2 linked regions of the Methanococcoides sp. AM1 genome follow. The protein of the gene in region 2 binds, or shares a complex with, the protein of the main gene of each other region. Links are inferred from orthologs where the notes say so. Each region holds a gene or a part of one and is shown on either strand. Other genes may lie near its edges. The genes, in order: E7X57_RS04775 and E7X57_RS00940.

The links.
Region 1: the proteins of E7X57_RS00940 (region 2) and E7X57_RS04775 are in contact, whole or in part, in a crystal structure (PDB 3CW2), measured with the Saccharolobus solfataricus proteins. The link is inferred for Methanococcoides sp. AM1 from one-to-one orthologs. Residues at the interface, in WP_009989173.1 of Saccharolobus solfataricus: Val185, Arg186, Thr187, Asn188, Glu189, Pro190, Leu191, Gly192, Val193, Glu194, Ile196, Lys197, Ile200, Ser201, Leu204, Ile217, Lys218, Ile219, Tyr220, Thr221, Ile222, Gly223, Ala224, Pro225, Tyr227; in WP_009988771.1 of Saccharolobus solfataricus: Asp222, Lys225, Pro226, Gly227, Thr228, Gln229, Phe230, Asn231, Leu233, Lys234, Gly235, Leu259, Phe273, Thr274, Lys275, Tyr300, Leu301, Asp302, Pro303, Ser304, Leu305, Lys307.

Annotation. Positions count from the first base shown.
Region 1 is NZ_CAAGSW010000002.1:428,290-437,519, reverse strand. What follows is about bases 3,996-6,926. They hold E7X57_RS04775 (translation initiation factor IF-2 subunit gamma), read right to left. Parts: upstream 6,112-6,926; coding sequence 4,879-6,111; downstream 3,996-4,878. Other genes in these bases: E7X57_RS04770 (COG1361 S-layer family protein), read right to left, coding at 6,335-6,926; E7X57_RS04780 (DNA-binding protein), read right to left, coding at 4,517-4,882; E7X57_RS04785 (DNA-directed RNA polymerase), read right to left, coding at 3,996-4,450. In the rest of the region: E7X57_RS04815 (histidine kinase dimerization/phosphoacceptor domain -containing protein), read left to right, coding at 1-2,075; E7X57_RS04810 (response regulator), read left to right, coding at 2,086-2,484; E7X57_RS04805 (30S ribosomal protein S27ae), read right to left, coding at 2,611-2,760; E7X57_RS04800 (30S ribosomal protein S24e), read right to left, coding at 2,766-3,104; E7X57_RS04795 (GTP-dependent dephospho-CoA kinase family protein), read right to left, coding at 3,094-3,675; transcription elongation factor subunit Spt4, read right to left, coding at 3,678-3,863; more of E7X57_RS04785, read right to left, coding at 3,881-3,995; more of E7X57_RS04770, read right to left, coding at 6,927-7,474; E7X57_RS04765 (COG1361 S-layer family protein), read right to left, coding at 7,518-8,591; E7X57_RS04760 (RND family transporter), read right to left, coding at 8,624-9,230. UniProt on the Methanocaldococcus jannaschii protein: eIF-2 functions in the early steps of protein synthesis by forming a ternary complex with GTP and initiator tRNA.
Region 2 is NZ_CAAGSW010000001.1:190,209-199,449, reverse strand. The notes cover bases 4,047-6,988. They hold E7X57_RS00940 (translation initiation factor IF-2 subunit alpha), read right to left. Parts: upstream 5,947-6,988; coding sequence 5,146-5,946; downstream 4,047-5,145. Other genes in these bases: E7X57_RS00925 (hypothetical protein), read right to left, coding at 6,448-6,988; E7X57_RS00930 (50S ribosomal protein L44e), read right to left, coding at 6,140-6,418; E7X57_RS00935 (30S ribosomal protein S27e), read right to left, coding at 5,958-6,143; E7X57_RS00945 (RNA-protein complex protein Nop10), read right to left, coding at 4,968-5,138; E7X57_RS00950 (proteasome assembly chaperone family protein), read right to left, coding at 4,202-4,975. Outside these bases: E7X57_RS00975 (DNA alkylation repair protein), read left to right, coding at 57-764; E7X57_RS00970 (protease inhibitor I42 family protein), read left to right, coding at 885-1,733; E7X57_RS00965 (DUF3795 domain-containing protein), read left to right, coding at 1,911-2,252; E7X57_RS12910 (hypothetical protein), read left to right, coding at 2,391-2,534; more of E7X57_RS00955, read right to left, coding at 2,969-4,046; more of E7X57_RS00925, read right to left, coding at 6,989-7,158; DNA primase catalytic subunit PriS, read right to left, coding at 7,148-8,320; ribosome rescue protein RqcH, read left to right, coding at 8,463-9,241. UniProt on the Methanocaldococcus jannaschii protein: eIF-2 functions in the early steps of protein synthesis by forming a ternary complex with GTP and initiator tRNA.

The sequences.
Region 1 (9,230 bases), on a different replicon or contig from region 2:
AACTTGACCCACTGCTAAATTATGATACTTCCGATTACTACCAGTTACCAAAGATACTGAAGGAAGACCAGATCATTGATCCTTACTTCTACGAAGGAGTCTTCATAGTAAGTTATGTAACCCCCATAATAAAGGAAGGGAAATTTATCGGCATCGGTGGCGTGGATGTTTCCCTTACCTACCTTGATGAAGTGGTAAGTGAAGTGAAGGCATTCGACACAGGATATGCATTCATGACAGGAAATACAGGCATCCTTGTCTCACAACCCGAACAGAAGGACTGGATCGGTTACAAGACACTCTATGATTTTGATGTCCCGGAAATAACCACCATGGCAGATGACATCAAAGTAGGAGAGGGAGGATATATAGATACTATCGATCCTACCACAGGAAAAGAGGTAGTAATGTTCTATGAACCGATCAAGACCGGCGATTTTTCATTTATACTTGTAGTTCCAAAGGAGGAGATGCTTGCAGGTGTTGTTGAGCTTCGTAACAACCTCATTGTGATCTCCACCATATCCATCATTTTCATGACCGGGCTTGCAGCACTTATTGCAGGCTTTGTCACAAGACCCATCAATGCTATCGTAGCCAGCTTTAAGGACGTTTCCGATGCAGCAGTAGGAGGGAAAATATATGCCCGAGCTGATACCGAAGTAGATATCGATTTCAAGGACATACCCCTGGGTTTGAACGAGATCCTTGACGCCTTCACCAAACCAATGGCTGACACCATGCGTGTGGCCAACGGCCTTGCAAAAGGAGAACTTGAAACACGTATCGCCCCCGGTCTTAAAGGTGACTTCAAAGATCTGGGAGATACCCTCGACAGGTTTGCTGAAAAGCTCAATAACATTATTGATGAATCCAATTCAGTACTAATGGCTTTCCAGAGAGAAGATTTTACACACCAGATCAGTATCAAAGGGGAAGGCGACTTCAAGATACTTACTGATGGTATTGAAGAAACAAGGCAGGCCCTATATAAGATCACTAGCGAACAGAAAAAGGCCAAGCAGGAATTAATAAAGTATGCGGAAGAGCTTGAACACTCCAATCAGATGAAGGAAGAGATGGAGCATGTCATCGAGAACAGCCCTGTTGTCGTATTCAAATGGAAGCCAGAAAAAGGATGGCCTATTGAGTTCGTATCCAAGAACATTTCACAGTTTGGTTACTCACTTGAAGATTTTGAATCAGGTAAAGTAAAGTATGGAGATATTGTCCACCCACAGGACCTTGCACGAGTCGAAGCCGAACTGCAAAGAAGATGTGATGAGGGATACAGCAAGTTCAACATCGAATATCGGATCCTGACCAAATACGGTACTGTCCTCTGGGCAGATGAGAGGACATTCATACGCCGTGATGAAGATGGAAATGTGAACTACCTGCAAGGGATCATTGTAAACATTGATGAAAGAAAACGTGCTGAAGAGGCTCTTATAAAGATAGAGGATATTCGCAAGAAAGAGATCCATCATCGCATAAAGAATAACCTGCAGGTAATATCCACATTACTATACCTGGAATCTGATAAATTCAAGGATAAAAAGGTAAAGGAAGCTTTCAGGGATAGTCAGGACAGGGTCAGAACAATGGCACTTGTTCATGAAAAACTATACCAGTCAGAGGATATGGAAAGCATTGACTTTGCAGACTATACAAAGAATTTAATTAATTACCTGTCACAGTCATACGTTGTCGGGGACCGGGATATAAAAATTGATCTGAAAGTGGAAGATATTTTCCTGAACATGGATACAGCAGTGCCACTAGGGATCATTATCAATGAACTTGTTTCAAACTCACTGAAGTATGCTTTCAAAGACAAAGGAGAGAAGGGGATTATATCAGTAGACATAAAGCATTCAGGAGACGACTTCACACTAACTGTCTGCGATAACGGATGTGGAATACCTGAAGATATTGACTTCAGAGATACCGAATCCCTTGGACTTCAGCTTGTGACGAATCTGGTCGAGCAGATCGATGGAACGATCACGCTTGATAAAGAGACTGGTACAAAGTTCACAATAATATTTACAGAAGAAAAATATGATATATGAGAGGGAATTAATGACTCAAACTAAGATCCTGGTCGTAGAAGATGAAAAAATTGTTGCCTTAGGTATCAAGAAGATGCTGAAGAATATGGGATACCTTGTCCCCAGCATCGCATCTTCCGGAAAAGAAGCCATCAGTAAAGCAGAGATCACATTTCCGGATCTTGTTTTGATGGACATAATGTTAAAAGGAGATATGGATGGTGTCGAAGCTGCTGAACAGATCCGACAGCTTTTCGATGTTCCCGTAGTCTACCTTACAGCATATTCCGATGAAAAGATACTGGCCCGAGCTAAAAGGACAAAACCTTATGGCTATATTATCAAGCCTTTCGAAGAAAACAGCCTCCATGCCACCATAGAGCTTGCACTCCACAATTATAGAGTGGAAAAAGGACTTGAAGAAACTTGAAGATGACCAGTTATTAAAAATGGTGCGTTGATACACACATCCAGATTAAAGATGGATGCTTTGATAATATATATTGAAATTAAAAAGGAAGCATCACAACATACGTTGCGATGCATTAGAATATAATTATTTCTTGAATTCAGTGTATCCGCATTTACCACAGGTAAGTCTGTCCTTGTGGTCTGCAAGATATACACCATCGCCACAGCGTGGGCAGAACTGCCTGAGCCTTTCGATGGAATCGCCGGTAACTTTGTAGTAGTCTTTAACTGCCATTATGATCACTCACTGTCTGCTTCTTCAGCTGGTTCTTCAGATGCTTCGTCTTCGACAACTTCAGGTTCTGGAAGTTCGTTCCTCTTAAGGACATATTCCTTCTCTACAACCTTCATGCGATCTGCATCTTCGTAGATCTTTGCGTATCCTTCAGCTGCAGATATACCGTAGCTGTTATCGAACTTCTGGAGAATGACGAGCTCAAGTGGCACGTTAAGCATTGCAGCCAGTCTGTTCTTTACATCGATCCTTGAAGGTGTTGCACCCTCAAATGTAGCATCGAACTTCACTTCCCTTCTGTTGAGAAGTGCGTTGTTTTTATCTTCTGTGATATTAATATCCATTTAATTTCCTCCGCACATTATTGAACTGTTCTTTATGATCTTGTTTTTCAAGAATTTTATCAAATAGATCTTTTATTTCTGCTTTTTTGGATTCTGTGACCCTTACAAGCATTACACCTTTATCCGGTTGCCCATACATGATAACCGAACCTATAGGTGCCATCATCATCGCAGGTAAAGCGGCAAGATCCTCTTCGCCTTTTACGAATATCCGGACATTCTGATCGGACACTACTGCATCGCCTATCACAGAGATCAATTCTTCGGAGATAACACCAGCAGGATTATCAACTGAAATTTCAGTAAATCCCTGATGTTTCGTACCATCGACGACCTGTGAGGAAGCCGGTGCTCTTTTCGTCCTGTCGTCCACGATCAGTACATCTGGAATGATGTTTGATTCGAGCAAGTGGAAAGTAGTAACATCACCCACAGATATAAGTTTTGTGGGATTCCCGAGATCCTTTACCGAGCTTCTGACGGCATCACCGCCAGCACCTTCATACAGGATACCAAAAGGTTCCCGAAAAAGATGACGAAGACTCTCCGGTAAAAGGATCTGTAAACCCAAAATTACCGCACCTTCAAAGCATATTTGTCGGCAACTGTCACGCCGATCATCTCTGCGATCTTAGATCGCTGAGGATCCACGATAATAACAAGTCCGCTCCAGTCAGCGCTCAAATTGCTTGAACCACAGACAGGACAGGTCTGACCTGTTACCAACCTGTGACATTCACGACATACCTGATCTACCATTATAGATACACTCCGGTTTACTCATTAGATTCATCGGATTTTGGCTTGCGTGCATCTTCCAGCCATTCCAGCCTTCCAAGAGCATGCTGGCGCATGGTCAATCCGATCTTACTGTCCCTTGGCTCTCTTTCGTTAGTGCTTACAGCAACTATACGAGCACGTACCTTGTCACCTTCTGAAAGGGTACGATCTCCGTTCTTGCTAAGTAGCCTGCCGTTCTTACCATCATATGACATGAAGTCGTCAGTGACCTGGCTTACGTGTAAAAGACCATCCATGGCACCTATGCTAACAAAAGCACCGAATTCAACTGTCTCGACTACAAGTCCTTCAATGACTTCCTGAAGCTGTGGGATGAACACAATAGCATCGAAAACAACGTCGTAATAGACCGCTCCGTCACCAACAAGGATATGACCTTCTCCAACTTCTTCAATATCCGTGACCGCAACAATTGCACCAAGCGTCTTATCGACCCTGCCCTCAAGTTTCTCCTTTAGTGCATCCTTCACACTGACCCCAACATCCTCACCCAAAAGGCGGGGAGCCACACGGACCGTGTCCGCAAGTTTCATCCTTTTATACATATCTCGATCTCCAATATGCCCTGCATTAATCTAAACTGCCACTATAATTGTAATATGAAATGATGATCATGTTATATCCAAACGACTCTTCTGGCGCAAACGCACAACGGTCACATCCACTTCCTTCAGACGTTTGACCAAACCGACATCATTGGTCAAAACCGCCGCCCCTGTATCAAGAGCCAGCTGAAGGATGACATCATCAGCACTTCCTGTACGTTCAACAATGGTACATCTGTCTGATAATGATAGTGCAACCTTTGCCGCTGTTCTGTTCTCACCCTTATACCTTTTGACCAGGATCTTTATCTCATTTATGACCGCCTGGGGAACAATGAGCTCATCATAGCCCAGACGTTTTAGTTCTGTGAAGATATCGACCTTGAACTGAACTGGTATCATTAAACCGTTCGTATCTATTATAACCTTCAAGCCTTAATGACTCCCACGCCTATTAGCCTCCAACGGGAACCAACACGCCTGCTGATAGCAACCATAGAGCCAACTTCAGCACAGACCGGCCTCTTGAGCTTGGTCTCAGCAACATTTTCCCTGGCACTTGTTACAATACCAACAGTAGTAGCAGTTCCAACATTGAGCATCAGTGGTTCACTGGTCTTGATCTTACCGATCTCGATCGGTTCATCATCTGAAATACCAACCACACGTTCAAGAAGCTTAAGGTCCAGAGTGAATGAATCATGGGTAGGAGGTAATGTATCAGGTGCACCTGCAACCTGACCTGTGAGTGAATCACTCTTTGTGATACTTGGGTCAAGTCCTGTACCTAATGCAAGCAGTCCTCCCGGAGTTGCCTCTTCTACCTTGTCGCTTCCTGCAGCGATCATATTGATAGTAGTAAATATAGGCTCCCAGTGAATAGCATTCTCGCTTTCCACCTTGCGTCCCGGACGGATCTCAAGCTCATCACCCGGATGCAAAGAACCAGCTGTAAGCGTTCCACCGATGACCCCACCTGCGATCTTATCGATAGATGATCCAGGCTTGTTGATGTCAAAGGACCTTGCAATAAGCATGTGTGCAGGCTTGTCAAGTTTCTGCACAGGCGTTGGGATCATTTCGTTCATTGCATCGATCAGCACATCGATATTGATGTTCTGCTGTGCAGAGATAGGAACAACAGGTGCATTCTCAGCGACTGTTCCCTTTACGAACTCCTTGATCTGATGATAATGCTCGATGACCTTCTCCTTTGGAACAAGGTCGATCTTGTTCTGGACGATAACAATGTTCTCGATACCAATGATATTCAAGGCCATAAGATGCTCTTTTGTCTGTGGCTGCGGGCATTCCTCGTTCGCAGCGATCACAAGGATAGCACCATCCATGATAGCAGCACCTGAAAGCATTGTGGCCATCAATGTCTCGTGACCAGGGGAATCCACAAAAGATACGGTCCTCATATCCTCGGTCTTTTCACCACAGTGTTCACATTTCTTGGCTACAGTATAGCACTGGGGTTCGGGGCAAGTTGGACATTTCCTGAAGGTAGTATCCGCATACCCTAACCTGATCGAAATACCACGCTTCAACTCTTCACTATGAGTATCGGTCCATACTCCAGATAACGCGCTTACAAGCGTCGTTTTCCCATGATCGACATGACCTACCATGCCAATATTAACACAAGGCTGACTCAATTTTTGATTTCCCTCCCTATCGGGCTAAAATAAAAGTGTGATCTAATATAATTATACGAATTCAACGTAACTACTCTGAAGTTTGTGATACCATGTCATTCCTAATATATAAGTGATTTCAACCATTATAATATCATACCATGTTAGTACGGATCTAAAAAGATCAGGAATAGCATAAAGAACACGAATCCTGCCAATAAAAAGAAAACGATGAGAGAAATGATCACTCATCGTTGCTGTTATTTGAAGACCTGCTGCGATAAACAAAATAAGCCCCACCAGCGATCACTATTAACAGTACTGCGCCAATAATGATCCCGGTCATGCCGGAGCCACTGTCATTTGCAGATGCAGGGAGAATTTCAGTCTTGATCTTCACCGTGTCCGAGATACTGTCATGCCCGTCAGTATCCTCATACTTGATCTCACTGTTCAGTGCATAAGCCTTCGGTACTGCAAGATCATCGACCTTTAGTTTGAACACTGCAACAGTGCTCTCGCCGGAATCAAGTGTACCCAGGAATGCCTGGTCATCGGTAGTACTGAACGGATCAGCAGCACTTATCCTCACAATCGCATCCTTTGCAGGAAGATCACCCACATTCTCAAAGGTAACATATAGCAGACCTTCGGTGTCAGGATATAGGTCACCGGATACATTCGTTACCTCGAACCTTGCCTCATCCTTCACAAATATATCAAAGGTAGTGTTCTGCCCACCTACATCATACCAGAGTCCGACCTCCATATTAGTAATTCCAAGATCGGTCTCATTGTCGCCATTTATCTGGACATTCTTCTGATATCCATAGTAGAGATCAAGGCGCATAGGGTAGCTACCCGACTCCGCATTCTTTGAGATCTCTACATTGAACCTGACAGGAGATTCGGTCTTCTGCCCAGATACAAGAGTACCTGCTTCCTGGGGACCGGACTTTACTTTGATAGCAGGGTCAAGAGGGGTCAGGATAGCAACGATACCGATAGCTGTCGTTCGCTGTGATTCATAGGACATTTCGGTTCTCTGCAACTTCTGCTCCAGCTGAGTAAGGTAGAAATCATCTTCCTCCGACCTGAAACCTGTGATCAGACCCTTGTTCATCAGATCGAGGTTCAGTGTAACGGTATCACCACGTTCGAACTCATTATCACCAATGAGGGTCGCAGTCACATCGGGACCACCAAATACGGTATAATAGTTCTCACCAAAATTAAAGAAATCAGGTAGTTCCGCATTAGCTGCCGTAAACTCACCATTCGATGGAAGTGTAGACTCTGCGTGTACCGGTGCTGCAAAAAGCAACAATACAGCAAGTGAGGCCATAATTGGCAAAGCGTATCTGGAATCTGTCATTTTAAACATAATTAATCCTCTTCATAGTTTTAATTTGATAATTTTCAATGTATTACTTTTTGCCGTTCATCTTCCGTATCGTATTGTATCCCATGTAAGCTCCTATCAGAAGTATTCCTGCAAGTGCCAGCGTCGTTATGCTGATACTTGCCTTTCTTGACTTAAGAGGGACCTCGACAATAATGTTGTCCGAGAACTGTATTTCACCGTCCTCATCACAATACTTGATCTCACTATCAATTCCGTAATTCTTCTCAACTGCAGAGATCTCCGCAGCAAGATCAAATGATGCGGTCTTACTTTCTCCCGGTCCGATATTGCCCAGGTTTACAACTGACCTGTCAGAACTCAACGGTTTCATCACAATAATCCGAGCAAAAGCATCAGCTGCTTCGACCTCACCCACATTTGTGTAAGTAACATTAATGGTACCTGACTGTCCGGATGTAAGCTCACCATCCACTTCGGATACTACGAACTTTGCAGCTGGTTCGATCACTAGAGGAATCTGAAGGGTAGTGTTCCTTGTCTTGTAGAATGTGGTATGGTCAAGCTCAGGCAACCCAAGCCTTACAGTACTACCATCAGTCATCTCGACCTGACTCTGGAACTCATAACTGACAGGCATCAAAAGCATGTAATTTCCTGCAGGAGCATTGTCAGAGATAGTTATAGTAAACGACATCGGATCATCCGGCAACACTCCGGGGTATAGACTATCAAGTGTCCGGACACTTGTGGTGGGGTCGACCTCGATATAGTCTGTGGTCGAGACCATCTCAGCCTTAACCCCAAAAGCAGTAGTCCTCAATGACTCATATTCGATCTCCTTTAAAGACAGTGCATGTTCTCCATTATTTGTATCCACATCAGTCTTAGCCTTGAAACCGTACAGTACACCTCTGTTCGAGAGAACAATGCGGACCTGTGCAGTCTCGCCTCTCTCAAACTCGGTGTCTCCGAGAACGGAAGCATAGAGGTCCGGTTCACCGTAGGCATCATAATAATTGGTAGAGAATTCAGAGTTGGGCTGTATGAACTCTTTTGCTCCGGCAGCAGGGGATACGACCGTGACCGCAAATAGAGCTGCAGTCAGCAGAACAGCCATCACAACTGCTGAATTCACATATCTGTTTTTTTGTGTGTTTTTACAGTTCATCAAAAGGCATCAGCCTCCGGGTCAGCGCTATATTTTGTTATTTTTGTCGTTGATACATCATCTTCGAATGATCTATCAAGTATTATCTTTTTTGCCTTCCTCTTTTCACGGAAATTATCGAGCAATACCATCACAGGAGGGAAGATCACAAATGTTGCGAATAGGGCAAGCCCTACATCTATTACAGTGATCATACCAAAGCCGCTGATCATATTGAAATCGGAAGCTACCAGTGCACAGAAACCGAACAGTGTCGTAAGTCCGGAAGTGACTATCGCTTTTCCGATCTTTACTCCTGCTTCGGTCATTGCTTCTTCAGGACTGGCACCTTTCGCCTTTTCCTCAAAATATCTCTCCATCATAAGTACAGCATACTCGGAACCCACACCAAGGATAAGTGCACCCAGTGTAGCTGTCATTGGATTATATTCCATACCCAGCAAGTACATCAGTCCTCCGGACCAGCCAATGACCATGAACATTGTCACTACCGGCACAAGTGCCTTGAGAAGATCGCGGTAGATCAGAAGAAGTCCACCGAATACCAAGCCCAGTCCCAGGTATGTCATAAAGATACGCCCTGACGTGAGGGCTCCAATAACTTCT
Region 2 (9,241 bases):
CCTTTACTAATATTTAAAAAGCATACATGCAATGTAATATATAACAAATTAAAAACATGGGGACTGTTCTTGTGGGTACAACAGAAGAAATCTTTGATGAGATCATAACTAAACTGGAAGAACTGAGTGATCCTGAGATGATAGAAGGCATGTCACATTTCTGGATAACTCCTGAGAAGTGCTACGGCGTGTCGATTCCGGAGCTGAGAAAGGTTGCAAAAGAGACCGGTAAGGATCATGAATTGGCTCTCATGTTGTGGGATAAGGGCTATAGGGAGACGATGATACTTGCTTCCATGGTGGATGATCCAAAGCAGGTCAGTGAAAAACAGATGGAAGCGTGGGTCAGGGACTTTGATTACTGGGAAATATGCGACCAGTGCTGTATGAACCTCTTCCAGAAAACCCCTCATTCTTACAGGAAAGCTATCGAGTGGAGCTCCCGTAAAGAGGAGTTTGTAAAACGCTCGGGCTTTGTCCTCATGGCAAGGATGGCTGTGGCTGACAAGAAGGCGGAGGGTCCGGTTTTCGAGGACTTTTTCCCGCTGATCGAAAAGGAATCCATCGATGCACGCAATTTTGTGAAAAAAGCTGTCAACTGGGCTTTGAGGCAGATCGGCAAACGCAACCTCGAGTTGAACAAAAAAGCCATCGAAGTATCACAAAGGCTTACAGGCTCGAATCTTGCCAGTGCCAGATGGATAGGGACTGATGCACTAAAAGAGCTTACCAGTGAAGCTGTCCAGAAGCGTCTGCACAAATGAGGGTTTGTGTATCCGGTGTTGTATAATCGTTATTGGATGACTTCAGATCGATTCGTAGCTTAAGTAATGGCTATATAGCTACGAGTCATTCATTTGTATAGATACGGGAGATAAATTATCATGTCAAAATATACAGGTATGGGCATTCTGGTTCTGATAACGATCGTAGTGGTGACCGTAACTGCCTTTTCCATGGGCTGCACCGAAAATGGGGAAACGGATCTTACCGATGATGTGGAGATCGTTGAATCAGGAACTGTGTTCAATGAGGATGCAAATGCAAGTGAGGTTACAATGGAACAAAATGATCTCATTGTGCTGAAGCTTAAAGAGAACCCGACAACAGGTTATTCCTGGGAGCTCACGGTCCCTGAAGGCCTGACACTGGTGGAAGACGATTTTGTAATTGCTCCGGAGGATGAAGATCTGGTGGGAGCAGGTGGCATCCATGAATGGAAGCTTCAGGCAGAAACCGAAGGAACCTACGAGATCTCTGCGATCTACAAGAGACCCTGGGAAAACACAACCGGTGAGGAAGATACCTTCAGCATGACCGTAACTGTACTCGCTTCAGGTGAACATGACGGCGAGGATGATGCTGATGGAGATGATACGATCGTGGATGAAGATGACACTGAATACATAGTTGGTGATGCTGTGGTCGATGAGATCGAGATATTGATGATGGAATCGTTCCCACTGCAGGTCAGCGTTGTTGCTACAGGATACCTTCCTGATGGATGCACTATTATCGATGGGGAGAACATCGATGTCACAATGGATGGTAACACCTTCAATGTAGCCCTGAAGACCAAAAGGCCGGCAGATGCCATGTGTACCCAGGCACTTGTACCATTTGAAGTGAACATCCCTCTGGATGTGTATGGTCTTGAAGCAGGTGTTTATACGGTGGATGTGAATGGTGTGACGGATACCTTCGAGTTCACTGTTGACAATGTGATCGAGTGAGGTTCAAGCTAGGACCTCATTTTTTTCAGATTGCTTCTTCTTCTTCTTTTTTCTTCAAGGAACATTCGAGTTTTCATTTGACAATCATACATTTCTTAAGTGATGTCTGCATCACAGCAACTTTCTCTTCCAAAAGCTATTTGCAGCATATGATCAAAGATTATTACAGGGATACCAATGTCTACAATTGAGATCGGTTGCTGTGGGGCTTATTGCAAGACCTGTCGTGAGTTCAAGAACAAGAACTGTCGCGGATGCAAGCTGGGCTATGAGGATGGGGAACGCGACATCAACAGGGCAAAGTGCAAGATGAAGCTGTGCTGTTTCAGGGATAAGAAGTACGAAACTTGTGCCGATTGTCCGGAATGGGAATCATGTGATATTGTTCAGGAATGGTATGCGAAGGGCTATTCCCGCGGGAAATGCAGGCAATCTATCGAGTTCATCCGGAAAGAGGGCTACGGGGAGTTCATCAAAATGGCTGACAGATGGAAAAACCATTATGGAAAGCTTGATTGAATTTTCATGGTAAGAAAGGACTTGTGAATTTACACAACACTTAGACATATATATATAAGCGTGTTACAAATTAATTAATAAGGACTGATACAAATACATTAACGTATTTATTAAATCGGCATCCTTAGGAGTGGATATATGATATATAATGCTGGAGAGAAACCAGGAAAAGGCACATACAGATGTACTTCCTGTTCAAAGGAAGTGGTATTGGAAAGTGATGACGCTAAACTGCCACCATGCCCACAATGTTATAGGACTGAGTACACAAAGGTTGAGTGACCTTATTTTGATCGGTTAATTCAACCTAGATCATAATCTTAAAAACTGTTTTTCTTTTTTTAGAATCCGAGGGTGGTGTTCATTACTCGTGAGTTTGGATTATTTCTGCTTTTTTATAACAGTTTTACTATCAACGATATGAGTGCAATAAACCCCAGATTGATATAATCGTGGAACAAGTTTGATTGATACAATTAATAATACAACATCATAGAAGCTGTGATAAAAATATATGCATAACTCGCGTGAATCCAAAAAGTAGCACGCCGGGGTTGGGATTTGAACCCAAGCACTCCGTTAGGAGAAACAGGTCTCGAGCCTGCCGCGTATAGACTCCGCGGCTGTTAATTCACCGTTGGATTAGTCCGCTCTGCCACCCCGGCATTGTTGTTTTTGAAGGCGTTTATGGGTTATATAGGTGTCGAAAAAGTGTATTAGAAGTCGAAAAGGGAACTCTGGCTTTTGCTGTTCTTTGGAGCTTCCTTTAGCTTGCTCTCTGAGTCCGGGAGTCCTATCCGTCCGTACTGGCCACCGCCTCCGGGGTGGATGATGACCTCGCCATTTCGGAATGCCAGTATGGCATCGACGATTCGTTGATCTACGATGTCAAGCTGGTCTGGATTTGCATCCAGTAGCACTGCAACTTCGTTGCCGAACTTTTCTACTAGTAGGTCCCATGCTGTTCTTACGCCTTTGGTGGTAATGCTGGCATGTCCCAGTGCCATCATGATGATCTCTGCAAGAGGTGCGAGATGGAGGTAATCCGGGCGATGGTCGGGGTGTACCGGGGTTGGCAGGTCCGCAAGCTCGTTCACCCTGTCCTGCACGCCTTTCTTGACCAGTCCCCTGCATTGAGGGCACCGCCAGTTCTGCTGTATGCATTCCTCGAGGGTGTAGTGGGTGAAGCACTTGATGCATGCGGACTCGTTGTACTTTCCCTCTTCCGGGAAGAACCCTACGTTCAGGGTGGCCTTGTAGCCTTCCTTGCGCAGGATGGCCTTTTCCAGTCCTTCGAAATCAATGGATGGAACTTCAAATCGGGTGAACTCGCGTGCGAGCTTGTTGGACCAGGGGGAGTGTGCATCGGAGTTTGTCAGGAAGGTGAGCCTGTGAAGTTCGCTGATGCGGTCTGCGTAATCAGTATCAGCACTTAGTCCCAGCTCTACGAATGAGATATAGTCTGTCAGATCACCGTAGCAGCTTTTGAGTGAGTCATGGTATGCATACAGGGCTGTCCAGGGGGTGAATGCATGGCAGGGTCCGATCAGTGCACCGATGTCCTTTGCTATCTGTGCTATCTCACTGCCGTCGAGTTTTACCGTGGGTCTGCCATCAACTGCCAGGTCGGCATATCTTGACATGGTCTCTGCCAGCTCTTCGGCCTTTGAGATGGATGGCAGGATCAGGAGATGGTGGACGCGGTTCTTATCCTCGATCTCTGTGGTAGGAATAAAATAAGTTTCATTGATGAGAATTGTCTCATCATCCGTAGCGGCATTTTTAATTTCATCGAGCCATTTCGGGTGGATACAGTCGCCTGTAGCCACAAGGTCGATGCCTTTTTTCTTCGCCTCTACAGCAATTGTCGGCAGCTCCATCTTATTGGAGCACGCCATGGAATATTTAGAATGGAGGTGGAGATCAGCATTGATCTGCATGTTCCCACCTTAACCGATGTATCTCAGGTCTTCTTCAACGGCCGTATCTCTCAATACGCCCTGTTGCTGCTGCTTTGCTTCCATGAGGTTAGCAACGATCTTCTCCATGTCCTTTGCACGCTCTTCGAGTTCATCTACTTCGACCTCGATGTTCAGGAGCTTGCTTAAGATAGCCAAGAGTGATTGTGCACTTTTCGGGTCAACCAGGTATCCTGAGGTCAATCCCATCAAACATGCAGCTTTAATGTCCTTGAACTTACTAAGTCCGAGCAAAAGACCTGATGCACCTACGATACCTCCTCCGGGTTCGTTAGGCTTGAAAGTAACACCAAATTCCTTCAGTTCCTCGATAAGCTCTGCATCGTTGGCAGCACCCATTACTTCGTCGGTGTGCTCCAGCTTGCCGGTTGGGTATCCTCCAAGAGTGAATATCTTTGATACTCCCAGTTCGGCAGCAAGTTCGATATAGATGCCTCCAAGTTCATAATGACCATCTGTAGTTGTACTCTGATGGTCTCCACCCAGAAGTACGAGGTCTCTTTCGTCAGTCTTGCAGATGTAAACTTCGTTATTGACAAGTTTGACGGTACTTTCCTCGCTTACCATTACCTGTGGTGGAAAATGAGGGGAATATATCTCAAATACTTTTTCTGCTTCAAGCTTTTCGATCAGGTGATCGACAACAAGCTTTCCAACATGCCCGACTCCCGGAAGGCCAACAAGTAGTATGGGGTCGTTTAGCTGGATATCGTCCTTAAGGCGGATCACAGTTGTTTCACGCATGTTCCGTCTCCCTCCTTTTAGAGATTCGGCGGTATTTGCCATAGGGATCAAGCGGGGAAAATCGTGCCGGAAGTGGATTCCTGGATGGTTCTCCACACTCCGGACAGTTCTCTTTCAATGTGTAAACATTGCATTGAACACATTTTCGGATCTTGTTTCCCAATGGAACATCACGCCTTTGTTGATTCGATATGTCGGTGGAAAATTCCTTTTCCTTCCTTCTTTTCGATATAGTCAATGGCTTTCTCAGCAGCTTTCTTCAAAACAGCTTCTGCGGTCTTGTAGTCAGGTGCGATTATCTTTATCCGGTATCTCGGTGCGCCTGTGTATGTGACGTCTATCCTGACATCATCATCTTTCTTGATCTTGGTAGCTGCTTTGAGGGATTTCTTGATAATATCGATCCCGTCAGGGCTATTGGAGGTAAGGTCCACGTATCCTGCGATGTCTACGAATGGAAGTTTAATATTTTCCTGAGCGATGTCTGCTATTTTTGCGGCCAGTTTCTTGGTGATGGCCATGCCTTCGAATGCTTCCTTTCCGTTGATGGCAGCTTCTTCAAAGCCAGTGTAGCAGCTTCCGAACTCTTCCATGAAAATGGACTTTATCTCGTCCATCTTTTCTGTGCTTGTCTTGGTGTCCTCAGCTACGAACTGGAGCCATTTTTCAGCTTTCTGTTCGTTCTTCCAGTCCTGGATCTTCGCACGTTTCTGGTGTTCGTTGACATCCTTTAAGGAGAGGTCAATGTGACGTCGGTTCGGGTCTACGTCCAGCACTTTGCAGACGATCTTCTGACCTTCCCTTACGTAATCACGGACATACTTGACCCATCCGGCCTTGATCTCGGAGATATGGATAAATCCTTCCTTACCCCCGTATTCCTCAAGGGTGGTATAGGCCCCAAAGTCGACTACGTTCTTTACAGTACAAACTACAAAGTCGCCGCTTTCAGGCCAGCTATTATTATCCATTCTACACCACTTTACTCAAGGACTTCCAGGATATGTGTTGTAATTGTTGACTTTCCGCCGGTGGATTCTGCGAGTGTTCTTCCGCATACGAGGCATGTGACCTTGCGGCTTGCACTACCGAAGATAACCTGCTCGTTGGAGCAGTCGTTGCATTTTACGCGTAAGAATCTGCTTTTTGGTTGTGTCATTATTATCATTCCTTAAACTCGAATTTCTTTGCTCTGAAGCATGGCCTCTGGTGTGACTTGTTGCACTCGGCGCAGCGGTATTTGAGCTGTACTCTCTTGGTTGGTTTGTCTCCTCCAGGAACCTTTGAGAATTTACCACTGTTTCCGATGCCTGATTGCCTCTTCTTCTGTCTGGCAATATGTGTCATAGCTGATGCCTTGCCTTTCTTTACTCTCTCTGCAATGTGTTCAGTATGTTTTTTGCAGGATGGGCAATATGTTCTGAACCTCTTTGGAATTTTCATTATTTACACCTTTTATCAAGTTGAATGTTTTATTTTGTGATAAGATGAGCAGCACCTCGTTTTACCAGAACATTTGCGTTCATTGCGGGTAAAACAACGACATCTTCTGCATGGGTAGTATAATTTCGCTTATCTACGGCATTGAATGTCGGTAGGTCTTTCAATATTCGGACAACAAAGTATTCTTCATTTATATTCCTTTTGGCTATTTCTACCTTGTCCCTAACCCCATCATTGGTATCAATTGCCGATGCTGATGCTCCTTGTACCGATCCTGTGGCAGTTGGTTCACCTGTGACTTTTTGTGAGGATACTTCCGGTTCTGTATCTTCCTGAGCCTTTGCAGGGGTTATTGATGAGGACGGATCAAGTATCGGTTCGAGCAAACCGTTCCTTGCTACCTGTATTGCCGAAAGCGTTGCTTCATATACCGCCTGTTCTGCAGGCAGAAGTTTGTCAAGGTCCTGTCTTGGTGAGCTGCTTGAGAATGCATTGGATGTTGCTCTTGAAGTGACCTTTCGTACTCGTCGAATGAATATGGTTTCCACATCATTGATGGCACTCTGGAGCTCATCCTCGAGTATCTTCGATTCAGCAGAGCGTGGATTGTTGATCTTTCGGATCTCTTCTTCAAGCTCATGGATATAATCATCCACAAGACGGTAGAACCCATTCGGCAACGACCTTAAAGCCGAACTGTTCTCTTCCCGGAGTATGCTTTTGAGCTCATTACGATCCATATTCTGCTGCACCTCTGCACATAAGATACACGGCTGCGTATTCAGGTAATTCCTGTGTACCTTCCTCTACGTAGAGGTCATTACCTTTCATTTGTACTGCAAAAGGTCTTATCACTTTTAATTTTACCGGCTTGTCTGAGAACACGACAGCATCGGTCAATGGTTCAAACTTCTCAAGTTCTGAAATGGACAGTGTCGTAACACGCATTCCTGATTTTCCATGAAGTGAACCTCCCAGGCGTATAAGTCTCTTTATGTCCCCGGTCACAGGTTCATCCACGCTTGCTGACATGTCATTCACTGCCTGCAACGCGAGGGTCTGTATAATATCCTTATTGACCTTTGAAAGAGCCTCCATGTTTCCTTTGCGTAGCAACTCGACCTGCGTTTCATCCCTTAATATATCTATCATCTTTTGTGCGGTCTTTTTGCCGATGCCCTTGAAACCGATGAAGAGCTCTTCTGCATCTTCCTTACTTGCAAGATCGGTGAGGTAGGATACAAGGTATCTGTTGATCCTTCCTCCCCAGCCTCCTTCAGTCTCGGGGGAAAGCATGTTCATTCTGGCATTCTCACTACCTGCATCACCACTGACCGCTTTCTTGTAGAAGATCTTCTCAACATTTAGCCCCCTTCCACTGATATAATCCACGATCTCCCTTCTTTCTGCGCTTCCAAGGGAGCGAACACGCGGGTCACTTATGTGGAAATGGTATCCTCTGCCACCCGAAAATACCGCCCTTATATCATCTTCATTAAAACCGAAATCATTTATCAGCAGGTCATATAGCTTTAATGTCTCCTTTTTGACATGATCAAGCATTTCTGAATATGAGTTGGGTGCACCGGGTATGTGATCCGCATCAAGGTCAAAGATGAGGTCGGCTTCCTGCCATTGTTTCTCTTTCATAGTGGGTGCACTGGGATAAGTATAGTATGCAACAGAATGGTATGCGTGTGCAGGTGCCATGCCTGCGAGATATTCCTCAACCTCTCCGCGTGATCCAAATGATTTGTGTCTTCTCATCACGGTTTCCGGCATCTCGTCAAAAGAGATGAATCCCCATTCGCGAGCTTCCAGCCTGGAAGGGATATGTATCTCCGCTGTCTTGTAATACTCCTGGAATTTCGATTTGAGGAAATACTTTGTCTTAAAGTTCATTTCTTGTTTCCTGCTGATATTGTCTGCTTAAGACTCTAACTAATTGATGTGTTAATCCTATTTCTTTATTACTTCGATTTGTTGTTGTCAGTTACTTCCAATATGGATAAACCTTAAGTCAGGTCGAACTCTATAAGCATCTATGAAGCAGGAGATGACGAGTGCAGATGTTGCTGCTCTTGTATCCGAACTTGGTAACGTCGATGTTGAAGGCTCTCTGATCGATGCAAAGATCGCTAAGGTGTACCAGCCAGTTCCGGGTGAGATCAGGATAAATCTTTTCATATTCGGAAAAGGACGTGACAATCTGGTGATACAGGCCGGCAAGAGAGCACACATGAGCAAGTATTTGCGTCCAAGCCCAAAGTTACCCCATGCATTCCCTATGCTGTTGAGGAAGCATATAACGGGTGGCAGAATAACTTCTGTTGATCAGTATGACTTTGACAGGATCATTGAGATCGGTGTGATCCGTGGTGGTATTGAGACAATACTTGTATGTGAATTGTTCTCAAGAGGCAATATCGTTCTTCTTGACAGTGACCGAAAGATCATTCTCCCGATGAATCCCGTGACCTTCAGGGGGCGCAGGGTTCGCAGTGGTGAGATATATGAATACCCTGAAGCACAGCTAAGTCCGCTTGATGTTGAAGAGGATGGCATGGCTGATCTGTTTGCCTCTTCCACTGCGGATGTTGTCAGGACCATAGCAACCAGTTACAATCTCGGCGGTGTTCTTGCAGAGGAAGTCTGCCTGAGAGCAGGTGTTGATAAGAAAACAGCAGCAAAGGATGCTACGTCCGATGATATAAAGGCACTTTGTGAAGCTGTAAAGATCGTGTTTTCCCCGATCGTGGAGCGCAAGCTAAAGCCCTGTATCGTCAAAAAGGACGTTAAAGGCGAACTGGAAGCAATTGATGT